DNA from 4 places in the Enterobacter cancerogenus genome. Region 1 is predicted to be linked to each of the others. Evidence: predicted binding sites of a transcription regulator. Region 1 holds the regulator's gene; each other region holds the start of a gene.
The links. The regulator CRP, encoded in region 1, controls carbon source genes, mostly activating them, when cyclic AMP is high. The targets are predictions, from matches to a motif close to ATGTGANNNNNNTCACAT.

Region 1 (5,366 bases):
GTCATGCACAATTTGCGGGTTGACGTCGGCGAGGGAGCGGGAAAGGAAATCGGCCTGTTTCTGGTTGTTACCTTCCAGAACGACTTTGTCGCCAGGCGCGATCAGTTTTTCCAGCATGGCGACGATATCGCCGGTGGGTAGTACCTTGCCCTGCACCGGTACGGATGCCAGACGGCGCGCTTTTTCCGTGCGTCGTGTGTTCCATTGCCGGGTAGGTGTTTGCCCAGATAACATTATTAACCTCCTGATTCAGCACATCATTCTGATTGCTTAACGTTGAGTAAAGTGTGCGCTCTGGTGAGAAAGGCATCAATTAAGCGTAGAGCGTAATCATTAGCCTGAGAGTAATAATCTCAGTAAAGAAATGTGATCGGGATCAGTTCATGTTTCGGAAAAACGGGCTAAACGGGGTACAATTCGGAAGATATCGTAAATAACAGACAATAATTAGCATCGCCGTTATGACCCAAATAATCCCGTCCGACTTTGAGATAGCCGCTGAAGAACGCGCCGAATTCGTGCCTATGCGCGGCGTGGCGAACCCTCATCTGCAAACCATGCTGCCGCGCCTGATCCGTCGCAAGGTGCAGTTCACCCCACACTGGCAACGGCTCGATTTGCCGGACGGCGACTTTCTGGATCTGGCCTGGAGCGAAGATCCCGATCAGGCGCGCCACAAGCCGCGCCTGGTGGTATTTCATGGTCTGGAAGGCAGCCTGCACAGCCCTTACGCGCACGGGTTAATCCAGGCGGCAAAAGCACGCGGCTGGCTCGGTGTGGTGATGCACTTTCGCGGATGCAGCGGCGAGCCAAACCGTCAGAAACGCATTTATCACTCCGGTGAGACCGAAGACGGCACCTGGTTTTTACACTGGCTGCGCGACAGTTTCGGCACCGTGCCGACGGCCGCCGTCGGGTATTCGCTGGGCGGTAACATGCTGGCCTGCCTGCTGGCGAAAGAGAGCGACGCGGTTCCGCTGGACGCCGCCGTCATCGTCTCCGCGCCGTTTATGCTGGAGCAGTGCAGCTACCATATGGAAAAAGGCTTTTCCCGGGTCTATCAGCGCTATCTGCTTAACCTGCTGAAGGCCAACGCCGCCCGTAAGCTGAAGGCCTACCCGGACACGCTGCCTATCAGCCTGCAGCAACTCAAGCGGGTGAAGCGTCTGCGGGAGTTTGATGATCTGATTACCTCAAAAATTCACGGCTTTGCCGACGCGATTGACTATTATCGTCAGTGCAGCGCCATGCCGCTGCTGAATCAAATTACAAAGCCGACGCTGATTATTCACGCGAAGGACGATCCGTTTATGGATCACCACTCCATTCCGTCGCCCGGGCATTTACCGGCAAACGTGCAGTATCAGCTCACCGAGTACGGCGGGCACGTCGGCTTTGTCGGCGGCACGCTGCGTCGGCCAAAAATGTGGCTTGAGACGCGCATTCCTGACTGGTTAACGACTTATCTGGACGGTATAAAATGATTATTCCCTGGCAGGATCTCTCTCCCGAAACGCTCGATAATCTGATTGAAAGCTTTGTATTGCGGGAAGGCACCGATTATGGTGAACATGAACGTTCGCTTGAACAAAAGGTCAGCGATGTGAAACGCCAGCTGAAAAGCGGCGACGTGGTGCTGGTGTGGTCCGAACTGCATGAGACGGTCAATATCATGCCCCGCAACGCGTTTCACGGCTGACCGCTAAACCTTTTCAGTCAGGGAGTTGCTATGTCTGCCAGACATCCGGTTATTGCCGTCACGGGTTCGAGCGGTGCGGGAACCACCACCACCAGCCTCGCCTTTCGCAAGATTTTCGCCCAGCTCAATCTCCGGGCAGCTGAGGTAGAGGGCGACAGCTTTCACCGCTATACGCGTCCGGAAATGGACATGGCCATCCGCAAGGCGCGCGATTTGGGGAAACACATTAGCTACTTCGGCCCGGAGGCGAATGACTTCGGCCTGCTGGAGCAGACCTTTGCGGAATATGGCTTGAGCGGTAAAGGGCAATCCCGTAAATATCTTCATACCTATGACGAAGCCGTACCCTGGAACCAGGTGCCGGGCACCTTTACGCCCTGGCAGCCGCTGCCGGAACCCACCGACGTGTTGTTTTATGAAGGGCTGCATGGCGGCGTGGTCACGCCACAGCACGACGTGGCGCGCCATGTTGACCTGCTGGTGGGCGTGGTGCCGATTGTTAACCTGGAGTGGATCCAGAAGCTGACGCGCGACATCAGCGAACGTGGTCATTCGCGCGAGGCGGTGATGGACTCGGTGGTGCGCTCGATGGAAGATTACATTAACTTCCTGACGCCGCAGTTCTCCCGCACCCATATCAACTTCCAGCGCGTGCCGACGGTAGACACCTCCAACCCGTTCGCCGCCAAAACCATTCCGTCGCTGGACGAGAGCTTTGTGGTCATCCATTTCCGCAATCTGGACGGGATTGACTACCCGTGGCTGCTGGCGATGCTGCAGGGGTCGTTTATTTCACATATCAATACGTTGGTGGTGCCGGGCGGAAAAATGGGGCTGGCGATGGAGTTAATCATGACGCCGCTGGTGCAGCGGTTGATGGAAGGCAAGCAGATCGCGTGAGTTGTTTTGCCCGGTGGCGCTGCGCTCCGGGCCTACGATCGTGCTTTTGTAGGGCGGGTCAGCGAAGCGCCACCCGCCAAAAGATTAGGCCTCAATCACTTCATACGAATGGGTAATATTCACCGCTTTCTCAAGCATTAACGCCACAGAGCAGTACTTCTCCGCAGACAGGTCAACCGCGCGCGACACCGCCGCGTCTTTCAGGTCTTTACCCGTGACAATAAAGTGCAGATTGATATGCGTGAACAGGCGTGGCGCCTCTTCGCGGCGTTCAGACGTGAGCTTCACTTCGCAATCGGTCACGTCGTGACGGCCTTTTTGCAGGATCGACACCACGTCGATAGCGCTGCATCCCCCCGCCGCCATCAGCACCATTTCCATAGGGCTTGGGGCTTTATCGCCGGAGTTACCGTCCATCAAAATTTGGTGGCCTGATGCAGACTCGCCCAGGAACGTCAGCCCTTCTACCCACTTTACACGCGCTTGCATATTCATTAACTCCAACGTTGCATTTTTGGTGACAGAGTACGCGCGCGTTACATTTCACGCAACGGAAGGCGACCTGCATCATGCTGAAGCGAGACACCAGGAGACACGCGTCAAAAGCTATGCTAAAACACTCAGGATGCTACAGTAATACATTGACGTTACACATGTATGCAGAGGACATCAAACTTTACTGGCTGCGAAACGTTACGACAGCCGACTTCCCAGGGTATGGGTAAGAATTCGATTGCAACCCCAGAGTCAGGATGCGATTTATGGCTCTGGTGACAGCTTATAACAGAGGATAACAGCGCATGGTGCTTGGCAAACCGCAAACAGACCCGACTCTCGAATGGTTCTTGTCTCATTGCCACATTCATAAGTACCCATCGAAGAGCACGCTGATTCACCAGGGTGAAAAAGCGGAAACGTTGTATTACATCGTCAAAGGCTCGGTGGCAGTGCTGATCAAAGATGAAGAAGGGAAAGAGATGATCCTTTCTTATCTGAACCAGGGCGATTTCATCGGTGAACTGGGCCTGTTTGAAGAGGGCCAGGAACGTAGCGCCTGGGTTCGTGCGAAAACCGCATGTGAAGTGGCTGAAATTTCTTACAAGAAGTTCCGTCAGCTGATTCAGGTAAACCCTGACATCCTGATGCGTCTCTCTTCCCAGATGGCTCGCCGTCTGCAGGTGACGTCTGAGAAAGTGGGCAACCTTGCCTTCCTCGACGTTACCGGCCGTATCGCGCAGACCCTGCTGAACCTGGCTAAACAGCCGGACGCGATGACCCACCCTGACGGCATGCAAATTAAAATTACCCGCCAGGAAATTGGTCAGATCGTTGGTTGCTCCCGTGAAACAGTGGGCCGTATCCTGAAAATGCTGGAAGACCAGAACCTGATCTCTGCCCACGGTAAAACCATCGTGGTCTACGGAACCCGTTAATTACGGTCAAACGGCGTGCCACCGCAAGGTGACACGCCGTTTTTGTCTCTACTCCCCATGTGGCGCAGGCTGATCTATCACCCGGAAGTTAACTACGCACTGCGGCAAACGCTGGTGTTGTGCCTTCCTGTGGCCGTGGGCCTGATCCTCGGTCATCTCCAGCAGGGTCTGCTGTTTTCCCTTGTGCCTGCCTGCTGCAACATTGCGGGCCTCGACACGCCGCATAAGCGCTTTTTCAAACGCCTGATCGTTGGCGGCTGCCTGTTTGCAGGCTGTAGCCTCGCGGTGCAGCTTCTGCTGGCCCGGGATATTCCGCTGCCGCTCATTCTGACCGTGCTGGCAATGACGCTCGGCGTGACTGCTGAAATCAGCTCGCTGCACGCCCGACTGCTGCCCGCCTCACTGATTGCCGCCATCTTTACGCTGAGCCTGGCGGGCAATATGCCGGTGTGGGAGCCGCTGCTAATCTACGCCCTCGGCACGCTGTGGTACGGCGTATTCAACTGGTTTTGGTTCTGGCTGTGGCGGGAACAGCCGCTGCGCGAATCCCTGAGCCTGCTCTACGTGCAGTTGGCGGAGTACTGCGAGGCCAAATACACCCTGCTGACCCAGCACACCGATCCGGAAAAATCACTGCCGCCGCTGCTGACGCGACAGCAAAAGGTGGTGGATCTGATTGGCCAGTGTTACCAGCAGCTGCATATGCTTGCCGCCAATAAAAACCATGATTACAAGCGGCTGCTGCGCATCTTCCAGGTGGGGCTGGATCTGCAGGAGCACATCTCGGTCAGCCTGCATCACCCGCAAGAGGTGCAAAAGCTGGTCGAGCGTAGCCATGCCGAAGCGGTGATCCGCTGGAACGCTCAGACGGTGTCCGCGCGCCTGCGGGTGCTGGCGGACGACATTCTTTATCACCGCTACCCCACGCGCTTTAACATGGATAAGCCCCTCGGCGCGCTGGAGAAGATTGCCCGCCAGCACCCGGATAACCCGGTCGGGCAGTTCGCCGCCTGGCACTTCAGCCGCATCGCGCGCGTCCTGCGCACCCAGCGTCCGCTCTACCCACGCGACCTGATGGCCGATAAACAAAAACGGCTCCCGCTGCTGCCCGCCCTTAAAAGCTACCTGTCGCTGAAATCCCCGGCGCTGCGTAACGCCGCGCGCATCAGCGTGATGCTGAGCATCGCCAGCCTGATGGGGATGGCGCTGCACCTGCCGAAGCCATACTGGATCTTAATGACCGTGCTGTTTGTTACCCAAAACGGCTACGGCGCCACGCGGGTGCGCATCCTGCACCGGGCGGGCGGCACGATTGCCGGGCTGGTCATTGCCGG
Region 2 (5,366 bases), 320 kb from region 1:
TGAATGCCACCCGTCAGCGAACCGCCTGGGTTCTCGAAACCGGCGACGTCATCGCCCTGCCAGCAGTGCATAGAGACGGGCAGACGGTCGAGCTGGCGCAGCGCCGCGTCGACATCCACGCCGACGGCGGCGAAACGCTGTTTAGCCAGGTCCCAGGCTTGTTCAAGTTGAGTGGTCATGCGCAAAGCTCCTTAGTCAGTCGTTTTTGCTGAAACTGCGCCCGGTAGCGGGCAATGTCATGGCAGGGATGGGGAGTGAAGGTGGTCAGGCCATAGTTGTCGGCCACTACCGAGCGGAAATCGTCGACGCTCGCCAGTTCGTCCAGGGTCATCAGCTGAATGCCGATATTGCCGAGCGTGGAGGCCTCAACCGGCCCGGCGACGACGGTGATCCCGCAGGCGTCGGCGCAAAGCTGGTTCAGCAGCTGGTTCTGGCAGCCGCCGCCAACGATGTGCAACCGGCTGAACGGCCTGCCGCGAAGGCTCGCCAGTTCGTCGAGAATGTCGGCATACAGCAGGGCGAGGCTGTCAAAAATACAGCGCGCCAGCTCGGCAGGGCGGGACGGCACCGGCTGGCCGGCCTCGACGCAGGCGGCCTGGATCTCGGCGCTCATGTGCGCCGGGTTGATAAAGCGGTCGTCATTGGGGTTGATCAGGTACGTGCAGGCCGTCAGCTTTTCGGTTTCTGCAATCAGCGAGGCCAGGTCGGTGATGTTCTGCTCTTTCAGCACCCGCTGGAGCAGCCACAGCCCCATGATGTTCTTTAACACCCGGTAACGGCCTTCTGCGCCGCCCTCGTTGGTGATGTTCGCCGCCAGCGCGGCGTCGCTGGTGTAGGGCATTTTGCTCTCAAAACCCATCAGCGACCAGGTGCCGGAAGAGAGATACGCCGCGTCTTTGTCGGCAAGCGGCGCGGCGATGACCGCGCTGGCGGTATCGTGGCTCGCCACGGCCACCACCGGGATCGGATTGCCCTGCGGGCAGAGCCACTCGCCAATCACATTGCCCGGATGGGTCGGCGTGCCAAACCACGACGGCGAGGCGCCCGTCCAGGCCAGCAGGTTTTCGTCCCAGTTATCGGAATTGATGTTCACCAGTTGCGTGGTGGTGGCGTTGGTGTATTCCCAGTTCAGGTTGCCGGTCAGGCGGTAGCTGAAGTAGTCGGGGATCAGCAGGGCGTGCGCCGCCTTTGCGGCCAGTTCCGGCTGCTGTTCGACCAGGGCGCGCAGCTGATACAGGGTGTTAAACGGCAGGAACTGAATGCCGCTGCGCCCGTAGATCGTCTCTTTACCCAGCTGGGCGATGGCATGCGCCATGACGCCGTCGGTACGGCTGTCGCGGTAAGAGACGGGTAGGCCGACGCGTTCGCCAGCGTCGTCCAGCAGGACGTAATCCACGCCCCAGGTATCAATTCCGATGCTGTCGATACGGATGCCGTCATTGCAGACACTCTCAAGCCCGGTACGGATTGCCGCCTCCAGGCCGTCAATGTCCCAGGTATCAAAGCCGTCCCGCTTTTGCAGACAGTTGGCAAAACGGTGCATTTCGCGAAGCGAAAGCGTGCGCTGGCTACGGTCCCAGGTCGCCAGCATTACGCGGCCGCTGGATGCGCCTAAATCGACAGCCACACAATGGCGAAAAGTCATGGTCACGTCCTTTCTCAAGTCATTAGCGGTGAGTGTAAGAAAGGGAAGAAAAAGGCACCTTCTCGCCAGTGACAGGGCAAATCGCGCGCTGGCAAGAAAGCAAAGGTGAACGTGAGGCAGTTCACAGTTTCCAGTAATGACGGGGTTTTCAGGCAGTGTGACGCTTACCGCATTTCCCGATCTTTCCGCCCGTTTCTTGAAAAACGGACAGCTTTTGCGAGGTTTGCTGCTGAAAATTTAAGGTGCGTGCGCCGGGCCTTAATTACTATTTTGAGAACTTTTCTCATTGGTGGGGGCCGTTATGACCGTACTACACAGCGTGGATTTTTTTCCTTCGGGCGGATCGCCTGTCGCGATTGAGCCACGGCTCCCGCAGGCAGCGTTTCCGGAACATCATCATGATTTCCATGAGATTGTGATTGTTGAGCACGGCACGGGCATTCACGTCTTCAACGGCCAGCCGTACACCATCAGCGGTGGCACGGTCTGCTTTGTACGCGATCACGACCGGCATTTATACGAACATACCGACAACCTGTGCCTGACCAACGTGCTGTATCGCTCGCCGGATGCGTTCCAGTTTTTGTCCGGGCTTAATCAGCTTTTGCCCCAGGAGAAAGACGGGCACTATCCGTCGCACTGGCGGGTTAATCAGTCCACGTTGCAGCAGGTGCGCCAGCTGGTGAGCCAGATGGAGCAGAGCGAGGAGGGGCTGGAGACGCACGTTGTTGCCACGCGTGAACTTCTGTTTATGCAACTGCTGGTGCTGCTGCGCCGCAGTAGCCTGGTGGAGGGGCTGGAAAATAACGCTGCGCGCCTTAACCAGCTGATGGCCTGGCTGGAAGATCACTTTGCTGAGGATATCTGCTGGGAAACGCTGGCGGATGATTTCTCGCTGTCGCTGCGTACCCTGCACCGCCAGCTGAAGCAGCACACCGGGCTGACCCCACAGCGCTATCTTAACCGCCTGCGTTTAATCAAGGCCCGGCATCTGCTGCGCCACACGGATGAAAGCGTCACGGACATCGCTTATCGTTGCGGTTTCGGCGACAGTAACCACTTTTCGACGCTGTTTCGCCGTGAATTCAGCTGGTCGCCGCGCGACATTCGCCAGGGCAAGGACGCGTCGCTTCAGTAACGCGAGGGCAATCACCGTTTTTTCGCCGCAAAAAGGCTAATAATGTCAGGTTATTCGCCCGTGAGGTTGTGGTGTGGCTGCTCAGTTAATTCTTCGCAAAGATGATTTTTTTGCCTCCGCAGGCCAGGCCGTTGCGGTGGCCGATCGCTATCCGCAAAACGTCTTTGCCGAACACACGCATGAATTTTGCGAGCTGGTGCTGGTGTGGCGGGGCAACGGCCTGCACGTCCTTAACGACCGGCCTTACCGCATTACGCGCGGGGATCTGTTTTACATTCGCGCCGAGGACAAACACTCCTACGCCTCGGTGAACGACCTGGTGTTGCAGAACGTCATCTACTGCCCGGACAGGCTCAAACTCAACGTCGACTGGGCCGCAAACATTCCGGGGTTTGTTGATGCGAAGGGCGCACCGCACTGGCGCTTAAGCAGCAACGGCATGACCCAGGTCCGGCAGGTGATTTCCCAGCTTGAACAGGAGAGCCTGAAAAACGATCCCGAGGCTAACCAGATGGCGGAGCTGCTCTTTGCCCAGCTGGTAATGACCCTCAAGCGCTATCGTTATGCTACCGACAACCCCTCCGCCACCACTCAGGAGGCGCTGCTTGATAAGCTCATCACCCAACTTGCGGGCAGCCTGAACAAGAGTTTCGTGCTGGAAAAGTTCTGCGAGCAGGAGCAGTGCAGCGAACGCGCGTTACGCCAGCAGTTCCGCACCCAGACCGGGATGACGGTGAACCACTATCTGCGCCAGCTGCGCATCTGCCACGCTCAGTATTTGCTCCAGCATACGGAGCTGATGGTGAGTGAAGTGGCGATGCGCTGCGGCTTTGAGGACAGCAACTACTTTTCGGTGGTGTTTAACCGCGAGGTGGGGATGACGCCGGTACAGTGGCGTCATCGTAGTCGAAAGGCGGCGTGATCAGTTCGCCATGCCGAGGCCAACAATGTTGGCGGCGATAATAATCACCACGCAGCCGAGGCTCAGCACGCCCACCGGACGACGCCCGGCGTTGTTCCACTCCTTCAGCACCAGCCCCACCAGGCCGCCGCACAGCACGTAGAAGCTCATGTGCAGCATCCAGCTCATGTAATCGTACTGCGCCGGAATGCTGGCGTGGCCCCAGGCGTAGAAGAAGAACTGCAGATACCACATCAGCCCACCCAACGCGGAGAGCAGCACGTTGGTTACGATCAGCGGTTTTGCCAGCGAGAAGTCGGCTTTTACCGACAGGTTCTTCACTTTTGCCAGACGAATAAAGCAGAAGCCCAGGTTGACCAGCGCGCCGCCGCCCATGATCACCACGTAGCTTGGCAGGGCAACGTACAGCGGGTCGACGCCCAGCGCGGCGGCGGCTTCGTGCATCGGTTTGGCGGCGTTCATGGCGAAGGACATACCGGCGGAGAAGATGCCGCACATTACCGCCAGCAGCAGCCCTTTCTTCAGGTTGAAGTCCTCGGCTTTGATGCCCATCTTGCGCTCTTTAAGCTGGCCCGCGCGGGTCACGATGCCTACGCCGATCACCGCGACCAGCACGCCCAGCAGCGTCATGCGCCCGCCTTCGGTATTGATCAGCACGTCGAAATTGCCGTTGAGGATTGGCGTCATCAGGGTGCCGACAATCAGCGTAATGCCAATCGCGATGCCGATACCCATCGACATGCCGAGGTAGCGCATGGTGAGGCCATAGTTGATGTTGCCGATGCCCCACATCGCGCCAAACAGGAAGACCGGCAGCAGGGTAGAGGCGCTGAAGGAGGAGAAATAGCCCCAGAAATCGGGCAGGAGCATGGCGCTGATGGTCCACGGCAAAATCAGCCATGACACCGTACCGCCGACGGACCACATGGTTTCCCATGACCAATGTTTAACCTTTTTAAACGGGGCATAGAAACAGGCTGCACTGGCTGCGCCTATCAAATGCCAGAAAATACCCATCGTAATCGCATGATTCATTTTTACATCCTCATCGTTTTTATAGTCGGTGGCTGCCCGCCGACTTGATGAGTGTAAAAATTAGGCGGTTTGGGAACCTTCAGAAGGTTGCCGCACTTTTGTTCAGGATGGCAATCAGCACGTTAACCGCGTGAGCAGACTCACAATTTCGCGATGAGAGGGAAAATGAATAACCTTATAAAAACTACGGCATTGATAATCATTTTCAATATCATTTAATTAACTATAATGAACCAACTGCTTACGCGGCATTAACAGCTGTGCCGCCCGACACTAATGGAGAGGATTATGAGTTATACACTGCCATCCCTGCCGTATGCCTACGACGCACTGGAACCGCATTTCGACAAGCAGACGATGGAAATCCATCACACTAAACACCACCAGACCTACGTGAACAACGCCAACGCTGCGCTGGAAAGCCTGCCAGAGTTCGCTAGCCTGCCGGTTGAAGAGCTGATCACCAAACTGGACCAGCTGCCAGCAGACAAGAAAACCGTTCTGCGTAACAACGCAGGCGGCCACGCTAACCACAGCCTGTTCTGGAAAGGCCTGAAAACCGGTACCACCCTGCAGGGCGACCTGAAAGCGGCTATCGAGCGCGACTTCGGTTCCGTAGACAACTT
Region 3 (5,366 bases), 1.2 Mb from region 1:
TTTATTCCCGGCCTGTTCGCCCGGGTGAATATCCTGAACAGATAACTGGAACATGGTTCTCCTCTCCTGCTGAACTTGAATCGTTTCAGCCTTAATGAGAAAAAATGCGCTAACCTGCTCCGTCAGTTCAAACAAGATAGCGCTGAAACGTTTCAAGAATTCTTGCCTTTTTCTCGAGAATGTTGCAAGAAAAGTTACATTCCGTATAACAGAATTTAGAGATGCCGCACATTTCTGTTGCAGCGAGCCGTTTTTGCTGACGTTCAGCAAACGGCGTCAGCAGCTTCAGCTGAACGACTAAAATGAAATGCTATTTTGATTTTTTGTGGCGAAATTGACGGCACCCACTGTTTATTTTATGACGGGCGGCGTAAACTCCGCGGTTTTGTCATTCTCTGATTATAAAACATGCATAACACCCCCGCTGCCGCCTCACCAAAGCCCTTTGATTTGACGTCAACGGCGTTTCTGATTGTCGCTTTCCTCACCGGTATCGCGGGGGCATTACAAACGCCCACGCTGAGCCTGTTTTTAACGAACGAGGTTCATGCCCGCCCGGCGATGGTTGGCTTCTTCTTTACCGGCAGCGCCATTATCGGGATCCTCGTCAGCCAGTTTCTTGCTGGCCGCTCTGACCGTAAAGGCGATCGCAAAAGCCTGATTGTGTTCTGCTGCCTGCTGGGCGTGTTCGCCTGCGTGCTGTTCGCCTGGAACCGAAACTACTTCATTCTGCTGTTTGTCGGCGTATTCCTGAGCAGCTTTGGCTCCACAGCCAACCCGCAGATGTTTGCCCTTGCCCGCGAGCACGCCGATCGCACCGGGCGCGAAGCGGTTATGTTCAGCTCCATTCTGCGTGCCCAGGTCTCCCTGGCATGGGTGATTGGCCCGCCGCTGGCGTATGCGCTGGCGATGGGTTTTGGTTTTACGGTGATGTACCTGAGCGCCGCCGTGGCGTTTGTGGTGTGCGGCGCAATGGTATGGTTTTTCCTGCCGTCGATGCGCAAAGAACCAAAAGTCACGACCGGCGTGCTGGAAGCGCCGCGCCGCAATCGTCGTGACGCGTTGCTGTTATTCATCATTTGTATGCTGATGTGGGGAACCAACAGTCTCTACATTATTAATATGCCGCTGTTTATTATTGACGAGCTGCACCTGCCGGAGAAACTGGCGGGCATTATGATGGGTACCGCGGCAGGTCTGGAGATCCCGACCATGCTCATCGCCGGTTATTACGCGAAGCGCTTCGGAAAGCGCTTTTTGATGCGCATTGCGGCCGTCGCCGGGCTGCTGTTCTATATTGGCATGCTGACGGTGCATAGCCCGGCGCTGCTGCTGGCGTTACAGCTGCTGAACGCGATTTACATCGGGATCCTGGCGGGCATCGGGATGCTCTACTTCCAGGATCTGATGCCTGGACAGGCAGGCGCGGCCACCACCCTTTATACTAATACCACCCGCGTGGGCTGGATTATTGCCGGCTCCATGGCCGGGATCGTGGCGGAAATCTGGAATTATCACACGGTGTTCTGGATTGCGCTGGTGATGTGCGTCGTGACCATCGGGTGTCTGACGCGCATTAAAGACGTTTAGGGCGCGGTGAGGCTCTCCAGCTCAAGCAGCCAGGTCATGGCCTGTTCGCGCGTGCTGCCGCACATTCCGGCGCTGGGCTGAAGCCCGGCGCACACCTTCGGGCGCAAAGGCGAACTAAAGATCATGCACAGATTGGACTCAGAGAGCTGAACGCAGCGCGTGTTTGCCGGCTTGCCCTGCGGCATGCCGGGTATGGGGCTTGAGATGGACGGTGCGGTACAGCACGCGCCACAGTCCGGACGACAATCCATAAAGGCTCTCTGTGGGTAGAAATGCCCGCGCAGTCGGGCATCGGGCGCACAGTAACACCTTTTGTGTATTGATAGCAAAAGCCACGAATTCCTCTTGCCTGAAAGGCCGCGCGCGAGTAATTTGGCGCGATATTTTTTACCTCCCGTAAACAGGATTACTGCAATGCCAAGAGCGAACGAAATTAAGAAAGGTATGGTACTGAATTACAACGGCAAACTGCTGATTGTGAAAGATATCGATATTCAGGCCCCGAGCGCCCGCGGTGCTGCAACGCTGTATAAGATGCGTTTCGCCGACGTGCGTACCGGCCTGAAGGTTGAAGAGCGCTTCAAAGGCGACGATATCGTGGATACCGTGACCCTGACCCGTCGCTACGTTGATTTCTCCTATATCGACGGCAACGAATACGTGTTCATGGATAAAGAAGACTATACGCCGTATATCTTCACCAAAGATCAGATCGAAGAAGAGCTGCTGTTCATTCCTGAAGGTGGGATGCCGGACATGCAGGTGCTGACCTGGGATGGCGTGCTGCTGGCGCTGGAACTGCCGCAAACCGTCGACCTGGAAATTGTCGATACGGCACCGGGTATCAAAGGCGCGTCCGCGAGCGCCCGTAACAAACCGGCAACGCTGACGACCGGCCTGGTTGTTCAGGTGCCTGAATACCTCTCAGCAGGCGAGAAAATCCGCATCCATATCGAAGAAAAACGCTATATGGGTCGTGCTGACTGATTGCCGCATTTGTCGGGTGGCGGCTTCGCCTGACCCGACCTGCAAAAACTCAAAAACCGGCTCTCAGGCCGGTTTTTTGTAGGCCCGGTAAGCGGTAGCGCCACCGGGCAACAGAGCTTACAGCAGCTCCGGATACTTCGTCATCTTCAGCGCCAGCTCAACGCCGCGCACTTCCGCCATCCCTTTCAGGCGACCAATCGCCGAGTAGCCCGGGTTGGTTTTCTTGCGTAAATCATCCAGCATCTGATGCCCGTGATCCGGACGGAACGGAATTGGACGCACATCGCCCGCCTGCTTACGGCGAACTTCCTGCGCCAGGATCGCATCCACCACCGCCACCATATTCACGTCGCCGCCCAGGTGCGCCGCTTCGTGGAAGGTTTTCGGGTTCTCTTCCCGGCAGGTAGCGCGAAGGTGGGTGAAGTGGATCCGATCGCCAAAGGTCTCGATCATCTGCACCAGGTCGTTATCCGCGCGCACGCCGTAGGAGCCGGTGCACATGGTAAAGCCGTTATAGATGCTGTCGACCGTCTCTTTCAGCCACTGCATATCCTCGATTGTCGAGACAATACGCGGCAGGCCGAGGATGGGACGCGGAGGATCGTCAGGATGGATAGCCAGACGCACTTTCACCTCTTCTGCGACCGGGACAATGGCGCGCAGGAAGTGGGCCATGTTGTCGCGCAGCTGGTTTTTATCGATATTGCCGTACTCGGCCAGACGCGCGCGGAACTGATCCAGGGTGTACCCCTCTTCTGCCCCCGGCAGACCGGCAATGATATTGCGCGTCAGCTTTTCGATATCGGCTTCGCTGGCGGCATCAAACCACTGCTTCGCCTGCTGCTGCTCTTCGGCGGTGTAATCCGCTTCAGCACCAGAACGTTTCAGAATATGCAGCTCAAATGCCGCAAAGGCAATCTGGTCAAAGCGCAGCGCTTTAGAGCCGTCTGCCATCTGGTATTCCAGATCGGTACGCGTCCAGTCCAGAATAGGCATAAAGTTATAGCAAACGGTATCAATCCCGCAGGCGGCGAGGTTACGAATGCTCTGCTGATAGTTGGCAATCCAGGTGTCGCACTCGCCGGAACGGGTTTTGATCTCTTCATGCACCGGAATGCTTTCGACCACGGACCAGGTTAAGCCCTTTTCCGCCAGCAGCGCCTGGCGCTGTTTAATTTCGTCAACCGGCCACACCTGGCCGTTGGGAATGTGGTGCAGTGCCGTCACGACGCCCGTCGCGCCTGCCTGACGCACATCATCAAGCGAAACCGGATCGTTCGGTCCGTACCAACGCCAGGTTTGTTCCATCGTCCCACCCCTTAAAGTTGTTATACCAATATGAATGACTTTGTTGACGACTACCATACATGTTTAATCATGAGGGTCAATATAGCCCACGGCATTGATTGATCAAACTCACATAATCGCGATATTTACGGCTTACCAATTCTCTTTGTTGTCATATAACTTTACACTGGCATTGTTAATTAATGGTTAATCAGGTGTGTATTTCATGAAGACAATTGCCTCCACCGCGCTTCCTTCCCACGTTCAACAGCCGCACTACGACCGTCAGTCACTGCGCTCGCGCATCGTCCATTTTGGCTTTGGTGCGTTTCATCGCGCGCATCAGGCATTGTTAACAGACCGGGTACTGAACGCAAAGGGGGGTGACTGGGGGATTTGCGAGATCAGCCTGTTCAGCGGCGACGTGCTGATGAGCCAGCTGCGCGCCCAGGACCATCTGTTTACCGTGCTGGAGAAAGGGCCTGACGGGAATCAGCCGATTATCGTCGGCGCGGTACATGAATGTCTGAATGCAAAACTCGACTCGCTGGCGGCGATCATTGAAAAATTCTGCGAACCCCAGGTGGCGATTGTTTCCCTTACCATCACTGAAAAGGGCTATTGCCTCGACCCGGCTACCGGCAGGCTGGATACGCAAAACGCCCGCATTGTCCATGACCTTGAAAATCCGTCTGAACCACATTCCGCGCCGGGTATTCTGGTCGAAGCGCTGCATCGCCGCCGCGAGCGGGGGTTGCAGCCGTTTACCGTTCTCTCCTGCGATAACATCCCGGATAACGGACATGTGGTGAAAAACGCCGTGCTCGGGATGGCGCAAAAACGCTCCCCTGAGCTTGCCGCCTGGATTGATGCGCACGTCAGCTTCCCGGGCACCATGGTCGACCGGATTGTTCCGGCTGCCACCGAGGCCTCTCTGGCCGAAATCACCCAGGCCCTTGGCGTGGACGATCCCTGCGCCATCAGCTGTGAGCCATTTATCCAGTGGGTGGTTGAAGATAACTTTGTCGCCGGACGGCCAGAGTGGGAGGTCGCAGGCGTGCAGATGGTGCAGGACGTTCTGCCCTGGGAGCAGATGAAACTGCGGATGCTGAACGGCAGCCACTCGTTTCTGGCCTACCTTGGCTACCTGGCGGGCTATGCGCATATTAATGAATGCATGGAGGATGAGCACTTCCGCGAGGCCGCCCGCCGGTTGATGCTGGACGAGCAGGCCCCTACCCTGCGCATTACGGATGTTGACCTCACCGCCTATGCCGACAGCCTGATCGACCGTTTTGCCAACCCGGCGCTTCAGCACCGGACCTGGCAGATTGCGATGGACGGCAGCCAGAAATTGCCGCAGCGGATGCTCGACGGCATCCGCGTGCATCTTGAACGTCATACCGCGTGGCCTCTGCTGGCGCTGGGCGTGGCGGGCTGGATGCGCTACGTCAGCGGCACGGATGACCAGGGAAACGCAATCGACGTTCGCGATCCGCTTA
Region 4 (5,366 bases), 1.0 Mb from region 1:
CCGTATCCGCCCCCTCAATCGCCTCTTTCACCGCTGCAGCACTCGCCGAACCGCTGTAAGTACCGTAAAAACCGGCCTGACGTTCATCGAAAATGCCTTTGCCCATCAGCATGGTGGCGTGCGCCATCGGCACCTCGTTTACCCATTTTTGCAGCGCCTGTTTTAGCCCGTGGCGAAGCACTAAAAAATCGGCCAGCAGCGCGGTGCGCCTGGTGGCGGCCAGGCGCTGTTGCGCGGCGTCGCGAAACGCCTTCAGGCACGCATCATCTCCCTCGGTAGCGCGCATCGTGAGAGCGTTTACAGGCGGCGTCGCGGCTTTTTTGGCCACATCGGCGGGCAACATCAGATAGCCCGGACGGCGCTCACGAAGCATCGTCGTGAGGACGCGGTCAATTTCATAGCAGGCATTTTGTTCGGTCAGGATCGCCTGCGCCACAGTGATCGGTTCGCTCATGTGATAGAAATGGCGAAACTCCCCGTCGCCCAGCGTGTGGTGCAATAACTCACCGCGCTGCTGTGACGCCATGCCCGGCGCCCCTACGATATGCAATACCGGTACATGTTCGGCAAAGCTGCCCGCGATGCCGTTCATGGCGCTTAATTCCCCCACGCCAAATGTCGTCAGCAGTGCGGCAAAGCCTTTGCAGCGGGCATAGCCGTCGGCGGCGTAAGAGGCATTCAGCTCGTTGGCACAGCCCACCCAGCAGATGTCCGGGCTGTCTATTACGTGATCGAGAAACTGCAGGTTGTAGTCGCCCGGCACGCCAAACAGATGATCGGCACCACAATCTGTAAGACGGTCCAGCAGGTAATCGGCGACGCAGTATGGGGTTGTCATAACAGGTGTCCTTCTGACGTTGACCTCACTCTGAGTATTAGAGAAGCGCGATGACTGTCCAGAAACGCCAATAAGTAGGCCATGGAAAGATTGCTTTACAAAAAATACGGCGTTCTTTCCCTTTTCGTTGAGTTAGTGTAAACGTATACACACATTTTTCTTTTCAACGCCTGAGGTGATGAAATGGGTTATCAGCCGGACAAAAATCGTTATCAGACAATGCAGTATCGCCGTTGTGGACGCAGTGGTCTCAAGCTGCCCGCTATCTCCCTTGGCCTCTGGCACAACTTCGGTGACGCCACGCTACTCGAAACCAGCCGTCAACTTTTACAGCGCGCCTTCGATCTGGGCATTACGCATTTTGACCTTGCCAATAACTACGGCCCACCACCTGGCTCTGCAGAACGCAACTTTGGGCGCATTTTGCAGGAGGATTTCCTGCCGTGGCGCGATGAACTGATCATCTCTACAAAAGCGGGCTACACCATGTGGGACGGCCCTTACGGCGACTGGGGTTCACGCAAATACCTGATTTCGAGCCTGGACCAAAGCCTGAAGCGTATGGGGCTGGAGTATGTCGACATCTTTTATCACCACCGTCCGGATCCTGAAACGCCGTTAACAGAGACGATGAAAGCGCTCGACCATCTCGTGCGTCAGGGTAAAGCGCTGTACGTCGGATTATCCAACTACCCTGCCGAACTGGCGCGTCAGGCGATAACGATCCTGGAGGACCTGGGCACACCCTGTCTCATCCACCAGCCGAAATACTCCATGTTCGAGCGCGCGCCTGAGGCGGGTTTGCTGGACGTACTGAACGAGAAAGGCGTGGGATGTATTCCTTTCTCCCCGCTGGCGGGCGGCCAACTGACCAATCGCTATTTGAACGGCATTCCTGAAGACTCGCGAGCCGCCAGCGGCAGCAAGTTCCTCAACCCCGATCAGTTGACCGAGGAAAAGCTGGTTAAAGTTCGCAAGCTGAATGCATTGGCCGAAAGCCGGAACCAGAAGCTGTCGCAGATGGCACTGGCCTGGATCCTGCGCCACGATGCCGTGACGTCTGTGCTGATTGGTGCCAGTAAAACGGCGCAAATTGATGACGCAGCAGGCATGCTCGAGAATCGGTATTTCTCGACAGAGGAACTGGCGAAAATTGACGCGATCCTTAGCGGGTCAGAATAAACCCGTTTTTAGCAATTCGTGCTCTCGTTGACGAATTCGGAGTTGAGGCGATGATACGAGTCTTTACCAACTCGTAATATTGCGTTAACAGGCCACACAAGGCCCCGATCGTGAAGGAGAAAAGTATGTTCAGGTCACTGATTCTGGCTGCCGTTTTACTGGCTGCTGCACCGCTGGTTGCTAACGCGGGCGAAATCACCCTGTTGCCATCCGTAAAATTACAAATTGGCGATCGTGATAATTACGGTAACTACTGGGACGGCGGTGGCTGGCGCGACCGCGATTACTGGCACCACCATTATGAATGGCGTAAAAATCGCTGGTGGAGACACGACAATGGCTATCACCGCGGCTGGGACAAACGCAAAGCCTATGAACGCGGCTACCGTGAAGGCTGGCGCGATCGCGACGACCATCGCGGTGGCAGAGGTCACGGCAGAGGCCATGGTCACGGCCATCATCATTAATGAACAAAGGAGCCTCGCGGCTCCTTTTTCTTTTTGTTTTTTTTATTTATAACCCTAATGCCGTTCCTGCCAGCAGCCACAGGTTGAGCGCCACCACCACCACCACGATAGCCCACCCCGCTCTTTTCACCAGCGTGGTGTTCACTAACTCCCCCATCAGCGATTTGTCACTGGTAAATATCAGCAACGGCACCAGCGCCAGCGCGATACCAAAGCTCAGCAAGACCTGACTCATCACCAGAATACGGGTGGGATCCAGCCCCATCAGAATGACGATGAAGGATGGCAGCATTGTGACCGCGCGACGTACCCAGAGCGGAATATGAAAGCGCACAAAGCCCTGCATTACCACCTGCCCGGCCAGCGTACCCACCACGGTTGAGGAGAGGCCGGCAGCCACCAGGCTAAGCCCGAAGATGGTCGCCGCGGCGTGGCTAAGTAAGGGTTCGAGGGTCAGATAGGCCTGATCAAGATCGGCGACGCCCGTATGGCCATTAAAATGGAAAGCGGCAGCTGCGGTTGCCATCATCGCCAGGTTCACAAATCCGGCAATGGTCATGGCGATCGCCACGTCCCATTTGGTGGCGGAGTAGCGGTCTTTACGCGTTCCGCCGTGCAAATCCTGGGTTAATGAAGAGTGGAGATAGATAACGTGCGGCATGATGGTTGCGCCCAGCACCCCTGCCGCCAAGAATACGGCTTCGGTATTAGGCAGGCTGGGGATCGCCATCCCTTTACCAAGCTGCACCAGATTCGGCTGAGAAAATACCAGCTCAACAATATAGGCTGCGGCCACAAACAGCAGCAGACCACCAATCACCTTTTCGAGCGGCTTTTGCCCGCGACGCTGCAGCATCAAAATCAGGAACGTCGCAATCCCGGTCAGCACGGCCCCCTGCAGCAGCGACACGCCTAAAATCAGCTTGAAGCCGATAGCCGCCCCGATAAATTCGGCGAGATCGGTCGCCATGGCGATAATTTCCGCCTGGATCCAGTACAGCCACACCGCCGGACGCGGATAGTGGTCGCGGATCTGCTCCGCCAGGTTTTTACCTGTGGCGATACCCAGCTTTGCCGAAAGCATCTGGATCAGCATCGCCATGAAGTTGGCCCAGACTACCACCCACAGCAGCTTATAGCCGAAGCTGGCCCCGGCCTGAATGTTGGTCGCAAAATTACCCGGATCGATATAGCCAATAGCAGCAATGAACGCAGGTCCCATTAACGCGAACCGCAACTTGCGCGCTGCTCTGCCACTGCTACCCTCTACGCGACTATTTGTCATGTCTGCCTCTGGAAATATAGCCTTTGCTATGTTTTATGCTATCAAAATGAGAATGATTATCAAGACCATTTAGGTGGTTAAAAATGATTTCATTGATAGCTAAGAACAATAGGTGGGCAGGTGGTGCGACATCACAGATTGTGAAAATGCGCAGTCATTTGTGAAGCGTAGCACACAAACTTAACTTTTCACTCATTTACCTAACATAACAAAAATGTATTGTTGATCACTATTTTTGAGACTCGTCACAGGATGTAACTATAGTGTGGCCTTGATCTCGTTTTCTTTGCGCTTGTTACATAGAATGTGCACGGAAATTAAACCTGCCTCATATTTGGAGCAAATATGGACCGCGTCCTTCATTTTGTCCTGGCACTCGTTGTCGTTACTGCGCTTGCGTTGCTGGTCAGCCATGACCGCAAAAAAATCCGCATCCGCTTTGTTGTTCAGCTTCTGGTTATTGAAGTTTTACTCGCGTGGTTCTTCCTGAACTCCAACGTGGGACTCGGCTTCGTCAAAGGCTTTTCCGAAATGTTCGAAAAACTGCTCGGTTTTGCCAACGAAGGGACCAATTTCGTCTTCGGTAATATGAACGATCAAGGCCTGGCGTTCTTCTTCCTGAAAGTGCTGTGCCCTATCGTCTTTATCTCTGCGCTGATTGGTATTTTGCAGCACATCCGCGTGTTGCCTGTTGTTATCCGCGCTATCGGTACCGTGCTGTCAAAAGTGAACGGTATGGGCAAACTGGAATCTTTCAACGCCGTAAGCTCCCTGATCCTCGGTCAGTCTGAGAACTTTATCGCGTATAAAGACATCCTCGGCAAAATGTCCCGCAATCGTATGTACACCATGGCTGCAACGGCGATGTCTACCGTTTCCATGTCGATTGTTGGCGCATACATGACCATGCTGGAGCCAAAATACGTTGTTGCGGCACTGGTTCTGAACATGTTCAGCACCTTTATCGTTCTGTCTCTGATCAACCCGTACCGTGTTGAAGAGGGCGAAGAGAACCTGCAGATGGCAAATCTGCATGAAGGTCAGAGCTTCTTCGAAATGCTGGGTGAATACATTCTGGCGGGCTTTAAGGTTGCGATTATCGTTGCGGCAATGCTGATCGGCTTTATCGCCCTGATTTCAGCCCTGAACGCCCTGTTCGCGGCGGTGCTCGGTATCTCCTTCCAGGGCATTCTGGGCTATATCTTCTACCCTGTTGCCTGGGTAATGGGTGTTCCGGCTCACGAAGCGCTGCAGGTCGGCAGTATCATGGCCACCAAACTGGTGTCTAACGAATTCGTTGCAATGATGGATCTGCAGAAAATTGCCAGCACGCTCTCTCCGCGCGCAGAAGGCATCCTCTCTGTGTTCCTGGTTTCCTTCGCCAACTTCTCATCCATCGGTATTATCGCCGGTGCGATTAAAGGTCTGAACGAAGAACAGGGCAACGTGGTTTCTCGCTTTGGTCTGAAGCTGGTGTACGGTTCGACGCTGGTCAGCGTGCTCTCCGCCTCTATCGCGGCGCTGGTCCTGTAACCCATACTGTGAAATAAAAACCGGGAGCCTTGTGGCTCCCGGTTTTTTTATGCCTGCAGTT

Region 2: the regulator CRP is predicted to act here: its motif matches at 1,801-1,818, upstream of rhaS (HTH-type transcriptional activator RhaS).
Region 3: the regulator CRP is predicted to act here: its motif matches at 3,982-3,999, upstream of I6L58_RS20500 (mannitol dehydrogenase family protein).
Region 4: the regulator CRP is predicted to act here: its motif matches at 4,036-4,053, upstream of I6L58_RS19535 (NupC/NupG family nucleoside CNT transporter).

Annotation. Positions count from the first base shown of each region.
Region 1 covers NZ_CP077290.1:3,113,919-3,119,284, reverse strand. The annotation lists gene mdcA (malonate decarboxylase subunit alpha) at 1-234, opposite strand, end outside; gene I6L58_RS14635 (hydrolase) at 462-1,484, shown strand; gene I6L58_RS14630 (YheU family protein) at 1,481-1,699, shown strand; gene I6L58_RS14625 (phosphoribulokinase) at 1,730-2,599, shown strand; gene I6L58_RS14620 (OsmC family protein) at 2,684-3,088, opposite strand; gene crp (cAMP-activated global transcriptional regulator CRP) at 3,400-4,032, shown strand; gene I6L58_RS14610 (YccS/YhfK family putative transporter) at 4,090-5,366, shown strand, end outside.
Region 2 covers NZ_CP077290.1:2,789,114-2,794,479, forward strand. The annotation lists gene rhaA (L-rhamnose isomerase) at 1-179, opposite strand, end outside; gene rhaB (rhamnulokinase) at 176-1,645, opposite strand; gene rhaS (HTH-type transcriptional activator RhaS) at 1,947-2,783, shown strand; gene rhaR (HTH-type transcriptional activator RhaR) at 2,857-3,705, shown strand; gene rhaT (L-rhamnose/proton symporter RhaT) at 3,706-4,740, opposite strand; gene sodA (superoxide dismutase [Mn]) at 5,029-5,366, shown strand, end outside.
Region 3 covers NZ_CP077290.1:4,331,582-4,336,947, reverse strand. The annotation lists gene fruB (fused PTS fructose transporter subunit IIA/HPr protein) at 1-54, opposite strand, end outside; gene setB (sugar efflux transporter SetB) at 409-1,590, shown strand; gene I6L58_RS20515 (YkgJ family cysteine cluster protein) at 1,587-1,841, opposite strand; gene yeiP (elongation factor P-like protein YeiP) at 2,005-2,577, shown strand; gene uxuA (mannonate dehydratase) at 2,695-3,885, opposite strand; gene I6L58_RS20500 (mannitol dehydrogenase family protein) at 4,091-5,366, shown strand, end outside.
Region 4 covers NZ_CP077290.1:4,136,253-4,141,618, reverse strand. The annotation lists gene ipdC (indolepyruvate decarboxylase) at 1-838, opposite strand, end outside; gene mgrA (L-glyceraldehyde 3-phosphate reductase) at 1,022-2,020, shown strand; gene ypeC (DUF2502 domain-containing protein YpeC) at 2,146-2,487, shown strand; gene I6L58_RS19540 (Nramp family divalent metal transporter) at 2,534-3,772, opposite strand; gene I6L58_RS19535 (NupC/NupG family nucleoside CNT transporter) at 4,118-5,305, shown strand; gene I6L58_RS19530 (sensor domain-containing phosphodiesterase) at 5,353-5,366, opposite strand, start outside.